Regions from separate parts of the Klebsiella oxytoca genome, predicted to be linked through region 1. Evidence: predicted binding sites of a transcription regulator. Region 1 holds the regulator's gene; the other holds the start of a gene.
What was found. Region 1 encodes CRP, which controls carbon source genes, mostly activating them, when cyclic AMP is high. Its sites were predicted from a motif close to ATGTGANNNNNNTCACAT; they were not measured.
Positions count from the first base shown of each region.

Region 2: a site for CRP is predicted at 3,849-3,866, ahead of epd (erythrose-4-phosphate dehydrogenase). Genes of this name have one in related genera too.

Region 1 is NZ_CP046115.1:4,963,244-4,969,260, forward strand. It holds gene GJ746_RS23285 (hydrolase) at 68-1,066, shown strand; gene GJ746_RS23290 (YheU family protein) at 1,063-1,281, shown strand; gene GJ746_RS23295 (phosphoribulokinase) at 1,317-2,186, shown strand; gene GJ746_RS23300 (OsmC family protein) at 2,233-2,637, opposite strand; gene crp (cAMP-activated global transcriptional regulator CRP) at 2,942-3,574, shown strand; gene GJ746_RS23310 (YccS/YhfK family putative transporter) at 3,626-5,704, shown strand; gene argD (bifunctional acetylornithine/succinyldiaminopimelate transaminase) at 5,694-6,017, opposite strand, start outside.
Region 2 is NZ_CP046115.1:4,587,710-4,593,726, forward strand. It holds gene GJ746_RS21340 (small-conductance mechanosensitive channel MscS) at 1-42, opposite strand, end outside; gene fbaA (class II fructose-bisphosphate aldolase) at 231-1,310, opposite strand; gene pgk (phosphoglycerate kinase) at 1,421-2,584, opposite strand; gene epd (erythrose-4-phosphate dehydrogenase) at 2,636-3,655, opposite strand; gene tkt (transketolase) at 4,155-6,017, opposite strand, start outside.

The DNA of each region.
Region 1 (6,017 bases):
GCGCGGTATAGTATGGACAAAGATTATTAATTGCTCTGGTGCTATGGTTGATATCACTCCTACAGAAATGACGCCCCCTGAAAACGACTCGCAGCAGTTTCACCCGATGCGCGGCCTGGGCAATCGTCATTTGCAAACCATGTTGCCGCGGCTAATCCGTCGCAAACTCCGTTTCACTCCCCACTGGCAGCGTCTTGAACTGCCGGATGGCGATTTTGTCGATCTCGCATGGAGTGAAGACCCTTCTCAGGCGCGCCATAAACCTCGGTTAGTCGTTTTTCACGGCCTGGAGGGCAGCCTGCACAGCCCTTACGCGCACGGACTCATCCACGCGGCAATGCAGCGCGGATGGCTGGGCGTGGTAATGCACTTTCGCGGCTGTAGCGGCGAACCAAACCGCAATAACCGTATTTACCATTCGGGTGAAACGGAAGACGGCGCCTGGTTTTTACGCTGGCTCCAGCGCGAATACGGCGATGTCCCAACCGCAGCGGTTGGATATTCGCTCGGGGGCAATATGCTGGGCTGCCTGCTGGCAAAAGAAGGCGATGATATTCCCGTCGATGCCGCGGTTATCGTCTCGGCTCCGTTTATGCTGGAAGCCTGCAGCTCGCATATGGACAAAGGTTTCTCCCGCGTTTATCAGCGCTACTTGCTCAACCTGCTGAAAGCTAACGCCGCACGTAAACTCAAAGCCTATCCCGGCTCTCTGCCTGTCGATTTACGTCAGCTAAAAAGCATGCGCCGTATCCGCGAATTTGACGACAGCATCACCGCCAGGATCCACGGTTTTGCCGATGCGCTGGACTATTATCGCCAGTGCAGCGCCATGCCGCGATTAAGCGATATCACTAAGCCAACGCTGATTATTCACGCGAAGGACGATCCTTTTATGGATCACCACTCAATTCCTCCGCAAGAGCAGCTGCCGGCGAACGTTGAATATCAGCTCACGGAGCACGGTGGGCACGTTGGTTTCGTCGGCGGCACGCTGCGTAAGCCGGAAATGTGGCTTGAAAAGCGCATCCCGGATTGGCTAACCCGTTGGTTAGGAGCGAAAATATGATCATTCCCTGGCAAGATCTCGATCCCGAAACGCTGGACAATCTGATCGAAAGTTTTGTATTACGTGAAGGCACCGATTATGGTGAACATGAACGTTCGCTGACTGATAAAGTCTCCGATGTTAAACAACAGTTGAAAAGCGGAGAAGCCGTGCTGGTGTGGTCAGAGCTGCACGAGACGGTCAACATCATGCCCCGCAAGCAGTTTCACGGCTAAGGCGGCACACACTATCGTTTATCCTGGGAGTAGTTATGTCTGCCAAACATCCGGTGATTGCCGTCACGGGCTCCAGCGGCGCGGGAACCACGACCACCAGCCTTGCCTTTCGCAAAATTTTCGCCCAGCTAAATCTGCATGCCGCCGAAGTAGAAGGCGATAGCTTTCACCGCTACACCCGTCCGGAAATGGACATGGCGATCCGTAAAACACGCGATCAGGGTAAACATATCAGCTACTTTGGCCCCGAGGCCAACGACTTCGGCCTGCTGGAACAGACCTTTGCGGAATATGGGCTCAGCGGCAAAGGTCAGTCGCGCAAGTATTTACATACCTATGATGAAGCCGTGCCGTGGAATCAGGTTCCAGGAACCTTCACGCCCTGGCAGCCGCTGCCCGAACCAACTGACGTTCTGTTTTATGAAGGGCTGCACGGCGGCGTGGTTACGCCTCAGCATAATGTCGCTAACCATGTTGACCTGCTGGTCGGCGTGGTGCCGATCGTCAATCTTGAGTGGATCCAGAAGCTTATCCGCGACACCAGCGAACGCGGGCACTCTCGTGAGGCGGTGATGGATTCCGTCGTCCGCTCAATGGAAGATTACATCAACTTTATCACCCCGCAGTTTTCGCGCACCCATCTCAACTTCCAGCGTGTACCGACGGTGGATACGTCCAACCCGTTTGCGGCTAAAGCCATCCCTTCGCTGGATGAAAGCTTTGTCGTCATTCACTTTCGGAATCTGAAAAATATCGATTTCCCCTGGCTGCTGGCGATGCTGCAGGGTTCATTTATCTCACATATGAATACGCTGGTGGTTCCGGGCGGAAAAATGGGACTGGCGATGGAGCTTATTATGGCGCCGCTGGTCGAACGGCTGATGGAAGGCAGAAAAATTAGCTAAGAAGCCAATCCCGGCAGCACGATTGCACTGCCGGGGTCCGGTCGCTTTACCCTTCGATGACTTCATAAGAGTGGGTAATGTTTACCGCTTTCTCCAGCATCAGCGCCACCGAGCAATATTTTTCCGCCGACAGGTCGACAGCGCGGGAAACGGCTGCATCTTTCAGCTCTTTACCGGTCACAATAAAATGCAGGTTGATATGGGTAAACAGACGCGGCGCTTCTTCGCGACGCTCAGAAGTCAGCTTAACTTCGCAGTTGGTAACGTTATGCCGACCCTTCTGCAAAATGGACACGACATCAATCGCGCTGCATCCGCCCGCCGCCATTAGCACCATTTCCATTGGGCTCGGCGCTTTATCCCCGGAATTGCCGTCCATCAGAATCTGGTGACCGGAAGCCGACTCACCGATGAAGGTTAACCCTTCAACCCACTTCACTCGCGCTTGCATAAATTTAACTCCAGGTCTGTAATTTTCCTGACAGATTACGCGCACATAACATTTCTCGCAACGGAAGGCGACCTGGGTCATGCTGAAGCGAGACACCAGGAGACATGCAGCGAAAGCTATGCTAAAACAGTCTTGATGCTACAGTAATACATTGATGTACTGCATGTATGCAGAGGAGTTCACATTACAGGCTGCAGAAAACTTTCAGCCGGATTCCCAGGTACAGGGATTCAATACGATTGCATGCCCGGATGCCGTGTTGTGTCGGCACCCGGAGATAGCTTATAACAGAGGATAACCGCGCATGGTGCTTGGCAAACCGCAAACAGACCCTACCCTTGAATGGTTCTTGTCTCATTGCCACATTCATAAGTACCCATCAAAGAGCACGCTGATCCACCAGGGTGAGAAAGCAGAAACGTTGTACTACATCGTTAAAGGCTCCGTGGCTGTACTCATCAAGGATGAAGAAGGTAAAGAGATGATCCTCTCTTACCTCAACCAGGGCGATTTCATCGGTGAATTAGGCCTGTTTGAAGAAGGTCAGGAGCGTAGCGCCTGGGTACGTGCGAAAACCGCATGTGAAGTGGCCGAGATCTCCTACAAAAAATTCCGTCAGCTGATCCAGGTAAACCCGGATATCCTGATGCGTCTATCTTCGCAAATGGCACGCCGTCTGCAGGTTACATCTGAGAAAGTGGGCAACCTTGCCTTCCTCGACGTTACCGGTCGTATCGCTCAGACGCTGCTGAATCTGGCAAAACAGCCGGATGCGATGACCCACCCGGACGGTATGCAAATTAAAATTACTCGTCAGGAAATCGGTCAGATCGTCGGATGCTCTCGCGAGACCGTGGGTCGTATTCTGAAAATGCTGGAAGATCAAAACCTGATCTCCGCGCACGGTAAAACTATCGTCGTCTACGGTACCCGTTAAGTCGGTAAAACGGCGTATTGCCAGACAATACGCCGTTTTTGTTTTCTCCCCATGTGGCGCAGGCTGATTTACCACCCTGAAGTCAACTATGCACTGCGGCAAACGCTGGTGTTGTGTCTGCCGGTCGCCATTGGTCTTCTGTTTGGCCATTTACAGCAGGGGCTTCTGTTTTCTCTTGTTCCCGCCTGCTGCAACATTGCCGGGCTGGATACGCCGCATAAACGTTTCTTCAAACGTCTGATTATCGGCGGCTGCCTGTTTGCTGGCTGTAGCCTGATTGTCCAGCTCCTCCTGCTGCGTGAAATCCCGCTGCCGATTATTCTCACGGGCCTCGCGCTTATCCTCGGCGTCACTGCCGAAATCAGCCCGCTGCATGCCAGGCTGCTGCCAGCCTCGCTTATCGCGGCTATCTTTACTCTGAGTCTCGCAGGCAATATGCCGGTCTGGGAGCCGCTGCTGATCTATGCCCTCGGCACCCTGTGGTATGGCGTTTTTAACTGGTTCTGGTTTTGGCTATGGCGCGAACAGCCGCTGCGCGAGTCCCTGAGCCTGCTTTACCGGGAATTAGCCAACTACTGCGAGGCTAAATACAGTCTGCTTACCCAGCATACGGACCCCACCACATCTCTGCCCCCGCTGCTTAATCGCCAACAAAAGGTGGTGGATCTGATTACCCAGTGCTATCAGCAGATGCATATGCTGGCGGCCAATCAGCGCAGCGATCACAAACGCCTGCTGCGCGCTTTCCAGGTCGGGCTGGACCTGCAGGAGCATATTTCCGTCAGCCTTCATCAGCCGGAAGAGGTACAGAAGCTGGTGGAACGCAGCCACGCTGAAGCGGTGATCCGCTGGAGCGCACAAACCGTTGCCGCCCGCCTGCGGGAACTGGCGGACGATCTGCTCTACCATCGCTATCCTCGGCGCTTTCAGATGGATAAGCAGATCGGTGCGCTGGAAAAAATCGCTTCGCAGCATCCGGATAATCCTGTCGGGCAGTTTTGCGCCTGGCACTTCAGCCGTATTGCCCGGGTTCTGCGCACCCAGCGCCCGCTTTACGCGCGGAATCTGATGGCGGATAAAACCCGCCGTCTGCCGCTGCTGCCGGCGTTGAAAAACTATCTGTCGTTTAAATCACCGGCGTTACGTAACGCCGCTCGGATCAGCGTTATGTTGAGCGCAGCCAGCCTGATGGGCAGCGCGCTGCACCTGCCAAAACCCTACTGGATCCTGATGACGGTGCTATTCGTGACGCAAAACGGCTACGGCGCGACGCGGGTACGCATTGTCCACCGGGCTGCCGGGACGATAGCTGGATTGTTAATAGCCGGACTGACGCTGCACTTTCACGTCCCTGAAGGCTATACGCTGACCGCGATGCTGTTCATTACGCTGTTAAGCTATCTGATTATTCGCAAACATTACGGCTGGGCAATGGTCGGATTTACGGTCACCGCGGTTTATACCCTGCAGTTGCTCACCCTGAACGGCGAGCAGTTCATCATCGCCAGACTGATTGATACCCTGATTGGTTGTTTGATCGCCTTCGGTGGAATGGTCTGGCTATGGCCGCAGTGGCAAAGCGGCCTGCTGCGCAAAAATGCTCACGATGCGCTGGAAGCCGATCAGGAGGCCATCAGGCTTATTCTTAGCGACGACCATCAGGCACCGGCGCTGGCCTATCAGCGAATGCTCGTCAATCAGGCGCACAACGCGCTGTTCAACTCGCTGAATCAGGCGATGCAGGAGCCCGGCTTTAACTCGCACTATCTGGAAGATATGAAGCTGTGGGTGACGCATAGCCAGTTTATTGTCGAGCATATCAATGCCATGACTACTCTGGCGCGTGAGCACAATATGCTGACGCCGGCTCTGGCGCAGCGTTATCTGGAGTCCTGCGAAATTGCGCTACAGCGCTGTCAGCAGCGGCTGGATACCGACGGGCCGGGCAGCGCAGGAGATGTGAATATTATGGAAGCGCAGGATGCCGAGGTTCCTCGCGGCCCGCTCAGCACAATGGAGCAGCATTTGCAGCGCATCCTCGGACACCTGAACACCATGCACACCATTTCATCGGTGGCATGGCGTCAGCGTCCACATCATGGTATCTGGCTACGCGCGACTAAGCGCTAAGCACGCTTTCAACCGCCCGGGCAAAGCGCGCCATACCTTCAGCAATATCGCTGTCATCAATTACCAGAGAAGGCACAAAACGCATCACATCCGGCCCCGCATTGAGGACCATCACGCCCGCTTCCGCAGCCGCATACAGGAAATCACGCGCCCGCCCATGGTACTGCGGCTTCAGTTCGGCGCCGATAAGCAGGCCCATTCCACGAATATCGCTGAACAGATCGAACCGCGCGTCAATCTGCTGAAGGTGCTGAACAAACAGTTCGCGCTTCGCCGTGACGCCATCCAGCACTTCCGGAGTGTTAATCAGATC
Region 2 (6,017 bases), 380 kb from region 1:
ACCGGCGTTATTTATGCTATCGACAACGTTCAAATCTTCCATTCAACTTTCCTTATGGATACCCTGACGGGAAATAAAATAGCCAAACCTGTAGCTCCAACCTGGTTAAGGGTAAACAATAACAGCGCGTTTTGCCAAATTGATCACATTTTTTTAGCAACATTTCATGTTGTTCAGACAACAAAAAAGCCCGCATTTCTGCGGGCTTCCGGGTAAGAAACGAAATTTTCTTACAGAACGTCGATCGCGTTCAGCTCTTTAAATGCCTGCTCCAGACGAGTCACCATGGAAGTCTGTGCAGCGCGCAGCCATACGCGCGGATCGTAGTATTTCTTGTTCGGCTGGTCTTCGCCTTTCGGGTTGCCCAGCTGGCCCTGCAGGTAAGCTTCGTTAGTTTTGTAGTACTGCAGGATACCGTCCCAGGTTGCCCATTGGGTGTCGGTATCGATGTTCATTTTCACTACGCCGTAGCTTACGGAGTCTTTGATTTCCTGAGCGGAAGAACCGGAACCGCCGTGGAAGACGAAGTTCAGGCTGTTATGCGGCAGGTTGTGTTTCTTAGAAACGTATTCCTGAGAGTCGCGCAGGATAGTCGGGGTCAGAACCACGTTACCCGGCTTGTAAACGCCATGTACGTTACCGAAAGAGGCCGCGATGGTGAAGCGCGGGCTGATTTTGCTCAGCTCGGTGTATGCGTAATCAACGTCTTCCGGCTGGGTGTACAGAGCAGAAGCGTCCATGTGGCTGTTGTCCACGCCGTCTTCTTCGCCGCCGGTGCAGCCCAGTTCGATTTCCAGAGTCATGTCCATTTTGGCCATACGAGCCAGGTACTTAGAACAGATCTCGATGTTTTCGTGCAGGGACTCTTCAGACAGGTCAATCATGTGAGAAGAGAACAGCGGTTTGCCGGTAGCAGCGAAGTGTTTTTCACCCGCGTCCAGCAGGCCGTCGATCCACGGCAGCAGTTTCTTCGCGCAGTGGTCGGTATGCAGGATAACCGGCACGCCGTAGTGTTCAGCCATCTGGTGAACGTGATGTGCGCCGGAGATAGCACCGAGAATTGCAGCGCCCTGAGGAACGTCAGTTTTCACGCCTTTGCCCGCGATAAACGCAGCGCCGCCGTTAGAGAACTGAACGATAACCGGAGAGCGAACTTTTGCAGCTGCTTCCAGAACGGCGTTAATGGAATCGGTGCCCACGCAGTTTACCGCCGGCAGAGCAAAGTTGTTTTCTTTAGCTACCTGGAACACTTTCTGAACGTCGTCGCCAGTGATGACGCCCGGTTTTACGAAATCAAAAATTTTAGACATGTTACGTAGTCCTGTATCTGTATCTTCGACCGTTGAAGAAGGTTCGCGAGCTGTACAAAATTGTACGTTAGCGCGCTGAAAAACAGGCGGGTTTCCCCGCCTGAACTAAATTACTTCTTAGCGCGCTCTTCGAGCATGGCTACTGCCGGCAGAACTTTGCCTTCCACGAATTCGAGGAATGCGCCGCCGCCAGTGGAGATGTAGGAGATTTTGTCAGCGATGCCAAACAGGTCAATCGCTGCCAGGGTGTCACCGCCGCCGGCGATAGAGAAACCTTCGCTGTCTGCGATAGCATTCGCGACGATTTCAGTCCCTTTACGGAAGTTCGGGAACTCGAATACGCCAACCGGGCCGTTCCACAGGATAGTTTTGGCGTTTTTCAGGATATCAGCCAGTTTCTGTGCGGAAACGTCGCCGAGGTCCAGAATCTGCTCGTCATCTTTGATGTCGTTAACAGATTTCAGGGTGGCGGTTGCGGTTTCAGAGAACTCGGTAGCCACACGCACGTCAGTCGGAACCGGGATATCGCAGGTAGTCAGCAGGCGTTTGGCTTCGTCAACCAGATCCGCTTCGTACAGGGATTTACCTACGTTGTGGCCCTGAGCGGCAACGAAGGTGTTAGCGATACCGCCGCCGACAATCAGCTGGTCAGCGATTTTAGACAGGGAATCCAGTACGGTCAGTTTGGTGGACACTTTAGAACCACCAACGATAGCAACCATCGGACGAGCCGGTTCTTTCAGCGCTTTACCCAGCGCGTCCAGCTCGGCGGCCAGCAGCGGGCCTGCGCAAGCAACGTCAGCGAATTTACCGATACCGTGAGTAGAAGCCTGCGCGCGGTGCGCAGTACCGAATGCGTCCATCACAAATACGTCGCACAGCGCAGCGTATTTCTTAGACAGCGCTTCGTCGTCTTTCTTCTCGCCTTTGTTGAAGCGAACGTTTTCCAGAACCACCAGTTCACCGGCAGCCACTTCAACGCCGTCCAGATAATCTTTAACCAGACGTACCGGGCTGGACAGTTTGTCTTTCAGGTAGTTAACAACCGGCAGCAGAGAGAATTCTTCGTTGTACTCGCCTTCGGTAGGACGACCCAGGTGGGAAGTTACCATCACTTTCGCACCCTGTTTCAGGGCCAGTTCGATGGTCGGCAGAGAAGCACGGATACGCGCGTCGCTGGTTACTTTCCCGTCTTTAACCGGTACGTTCAGATCCGCACGGATAAAAACGCGTTTACCAGCCAGATCCAGATCGGTCATCTTAATTACAGACATGGTGAATCCTCTCGTTGATTCTTGATAAAGTTTTGCAGGCGCCCAGGCGCCTTACCTGAAACCTTGTGCGGCCATCGCTAACGTCGTGTCGAGCATTCGGTTAGCAAAGCCCCATTCGTTATCGCACCAGACCAGCGTTTTGATCAAATGCGCACCACTCACCCGCGTTTGTGTGCCATCAACGATGGCGCTGTGCGGATCGTGGTTAAAATCTATCGAGACTAACGGTAATTCCGTATAGTCAACTATACCATGAAATGCACCCTGTGCTGCTTTTTGCAGCAACTGGTTGACTTCATTCGCTTTTACTGGTTTTTTCACCGTCACGCTAAGGTCGATTGCCGTCACATTAATCGTCGGTACGCGGACCGCAATCGCTTCAAAACGATCGTTAAACTGAGGGAAAATACGCGTGATCCCCGCAGCAAGCTTAGTATCAACCGGGATGATCGACTGACTGGCCGCTCGCGTCCGGCGTAAGTCCGGATGCCAGGAATCGATGACCTGCTGATCGTTCATTGATGAGTGGATCGTCGTTACCGTCCCTGACTCTATTCCGTAGGCATCATCTAACAGCTTAATGACCGGAATAATGCAGTTGGTAGTGCAGGAGGCGTTGGAGACAATACGATGTTCGGTTCGTAGCTCATCGTGGTTTACGCCAAAAACGATCGTCGCGTCGAGATCGTTACCGCCAGGATGTGAAAAGAGCACTTTCTTAGCGCCAGCCTCAAGGTGTGCTTCACCATGCTCGCGGCTGCCGTAAACGCCGGTGCAGTCTAGTACCACATCAACCGCCAGTTCCCGCCAGGGCAGCGCCTTCAGGGTAGGTTCATGCAGCAGACGAATGGCATCATCGCCAACAAACAGCTGCTCTCTCTCCTGGCGCACATCCCAGGCAAAGCGCCCATGGCTGGTGTCATATTTCAATAAATGCGCGATGCCGGCTGCATCCGCCAGTTCATTGATTGCCACCACGGTGATTTCCGCACGACGCCCGGATTCATACAAAGCACGAACCACGTTACGCCCGATGCGACCGAAGCCATTAATCGCAATGCGTATGGTCATAGGTCTCCTGCAAGGCTATCCATGATATGAGGTGGCTGACAGAGTAATGCAGCAACGCTCTAAGGGAAACCTCACCTGTCGCAAACTGCGACTGATTGATTAATTGTCGAACATTTAGACGACTGAAACGCTTCAGCTAGAATAAGCGAAACGAGGAATAAAAGGAATGATTGTCCAGCTGAAGAAACCATTTATCTGACTTACATCACACTTTCACCAGGTCTGCCGCAGAATTTATTCCATATTGCAGAATTACGAATAAGCCTGCTAGCGCCCCGCTGTCAGGGCTGCGAATATCCCTTTTGAATCAGGAGCGGTACACCCTACATGCTGGTCTGTTTACTGGCACATCTTCGGTAGGAGTCGTTGACGGATCCGCTGGCGCAGCTTTCACGCCGGTCGCTTTGGTTGCCGGATGGCTGGCCACAACAGGCTGCTTTGTATGCCCTGAAAAAGAAACGGGCCGCCTGAGCGACCCGTTTTTACGCTGTGACAATAATTACAGCAGCGCTTTCGCTTTGGCGACCACGTTATCCACGGTGAAACCGAACTCTTCAAACAGCTGCTCAGCCGGCGCGGACTCACCGAAGGTGGTCATGCCGACGATGGCGCCGTTCAGGCCCACGTATTTGAACCAGTAGTCAGCGATACCCGCTTCAACCGCCACGCGGGCAGAAACGGCTTTCGGCAGTACGGCTTCACGGTAGGCGGCATCCTGCTTGTCGAACGCGTCGGTGGACGGCATGGAAACCACGCGCGCCTTCACGCCTTCGGCAGTCAGTTTTTCCCACGCGGCAACCGCCAGCTCAACTTCGGAACCGGTGGCGATAAAGATCAGCTCCGGCTGGCCAGCGCAATCTTTCAGCACGTAGCCGCCGCGGGCAACGTTCGCCAGCTGCTCTTCGGTACGCTCCTGCTGCGCCAGGTTCTGACGGGACAGAATCAGCGCGGTCGGGCCGTCATGACGTTCAACGCCATATTTCCACGCAATGGCGGATTCAACCTGGTCGCACGGGCGCCATGTGCTCATGTTTGGCGTCACGCGCAGGGAAGCCACCTGCTCAACCGGCTGGTGAGTCGGGCCGTCTTCGCCCAGGCCGATGGAGTCGTGGGTATAGACCATCACCTGGCGCTGTTTCATCAGCGCTGCCATACGTACCGCATTACGCGCGTATTCGACGAACATCAGGAAGGTAGAGGTGTACGGCAGGAAACCACCGTGCAGTGAAATACCGTTGGCAATGGCGGTCATACCGAATTCACGCACGCCATAATGGATGTAGTTACCAGCGGTGTCTTCGTTGATGGCTTTAGAACCGGACCACAGGGTCAGGTTAGACGGAGCCAGGTCAGCGGAGCCGCCGAGGAATTCTGGCAGCAGCGGGCCAAAGGCTTCAATAGCGTTCTGAGAAGCCTTACGGCTGGCGATTTTCGCCGGGTTAGCCTGCAGCTTAGCGATGAATTCGTTCGCTTTCGCGTCGAAGTCAGCCGGCATATCGCCTTTCATACGGCGGGTAAACTCTGCGGCTTCCTGCGGGAAGGCTTTCGCGTAGGCTGCAAACTTGTCGTTCCACGCAGATTCTTTCGCCTGACCAGCTTCTTTCGCATCCCACTGGGCATAAATTTCAGACGGGATTTCAAACGCCGGGTATTTCCAGCCGAGCGCTTCGCGGGTCAGCGCGATTTCTGCGTCGCCCAGCGGCGCGCCGTGGGAGTCGTGGGTACCGGCTTTATTTGGCGAACCGAAACCGATGATGGTTTTGCACATCAGCAGGGACGGTTTGTCGGTAACGGAGCGCGCTTCTTCTACCGCGCGTTTAATTGAGTCAGCGTCGTGACCATCAACGCCGCGCACCACGTGCCAGCCGTAGGCTTCGAAACGCTTCGCGGTGTCATCGGTGAACCAGCCTTCAACGTGGCCGTCGATGGAGATGCCGTTGTCGTCATAGAACGCCACCAGTTTACCCAGCTTCAGAGTACCGGCCAGGGAACATACCTCGTGAGAGATACCTTCCATCATGCAGCCGTCGCCCATGAACGCGTAAGTGAAGTGGTCAACAATGTCGTGGCCCGGACGGTTGAACTGCGCCGCCAGAGTTTTCTCCGCAATCGCCATACCGACCGCATTCGCAATACCCTGACCCAGCGGCCCGGTGGTGGTTTCAACACCAGCGGTATAGCCAACTTCCGGGTGACCCGGCGTTCTGGAGTGCAGCTGACGGAAGTTTTTCAGTTCTTCAATCGGCAGATCATAACCGGTGAGGTGCAGCAGGCTGTAAATCAGCATTGAGCCGTGGCCGTTGGACAGCACGAAGCGGTCACGGTCGGCCCAGGACGGGTTCTGCGGGTTATGATTCAGGAA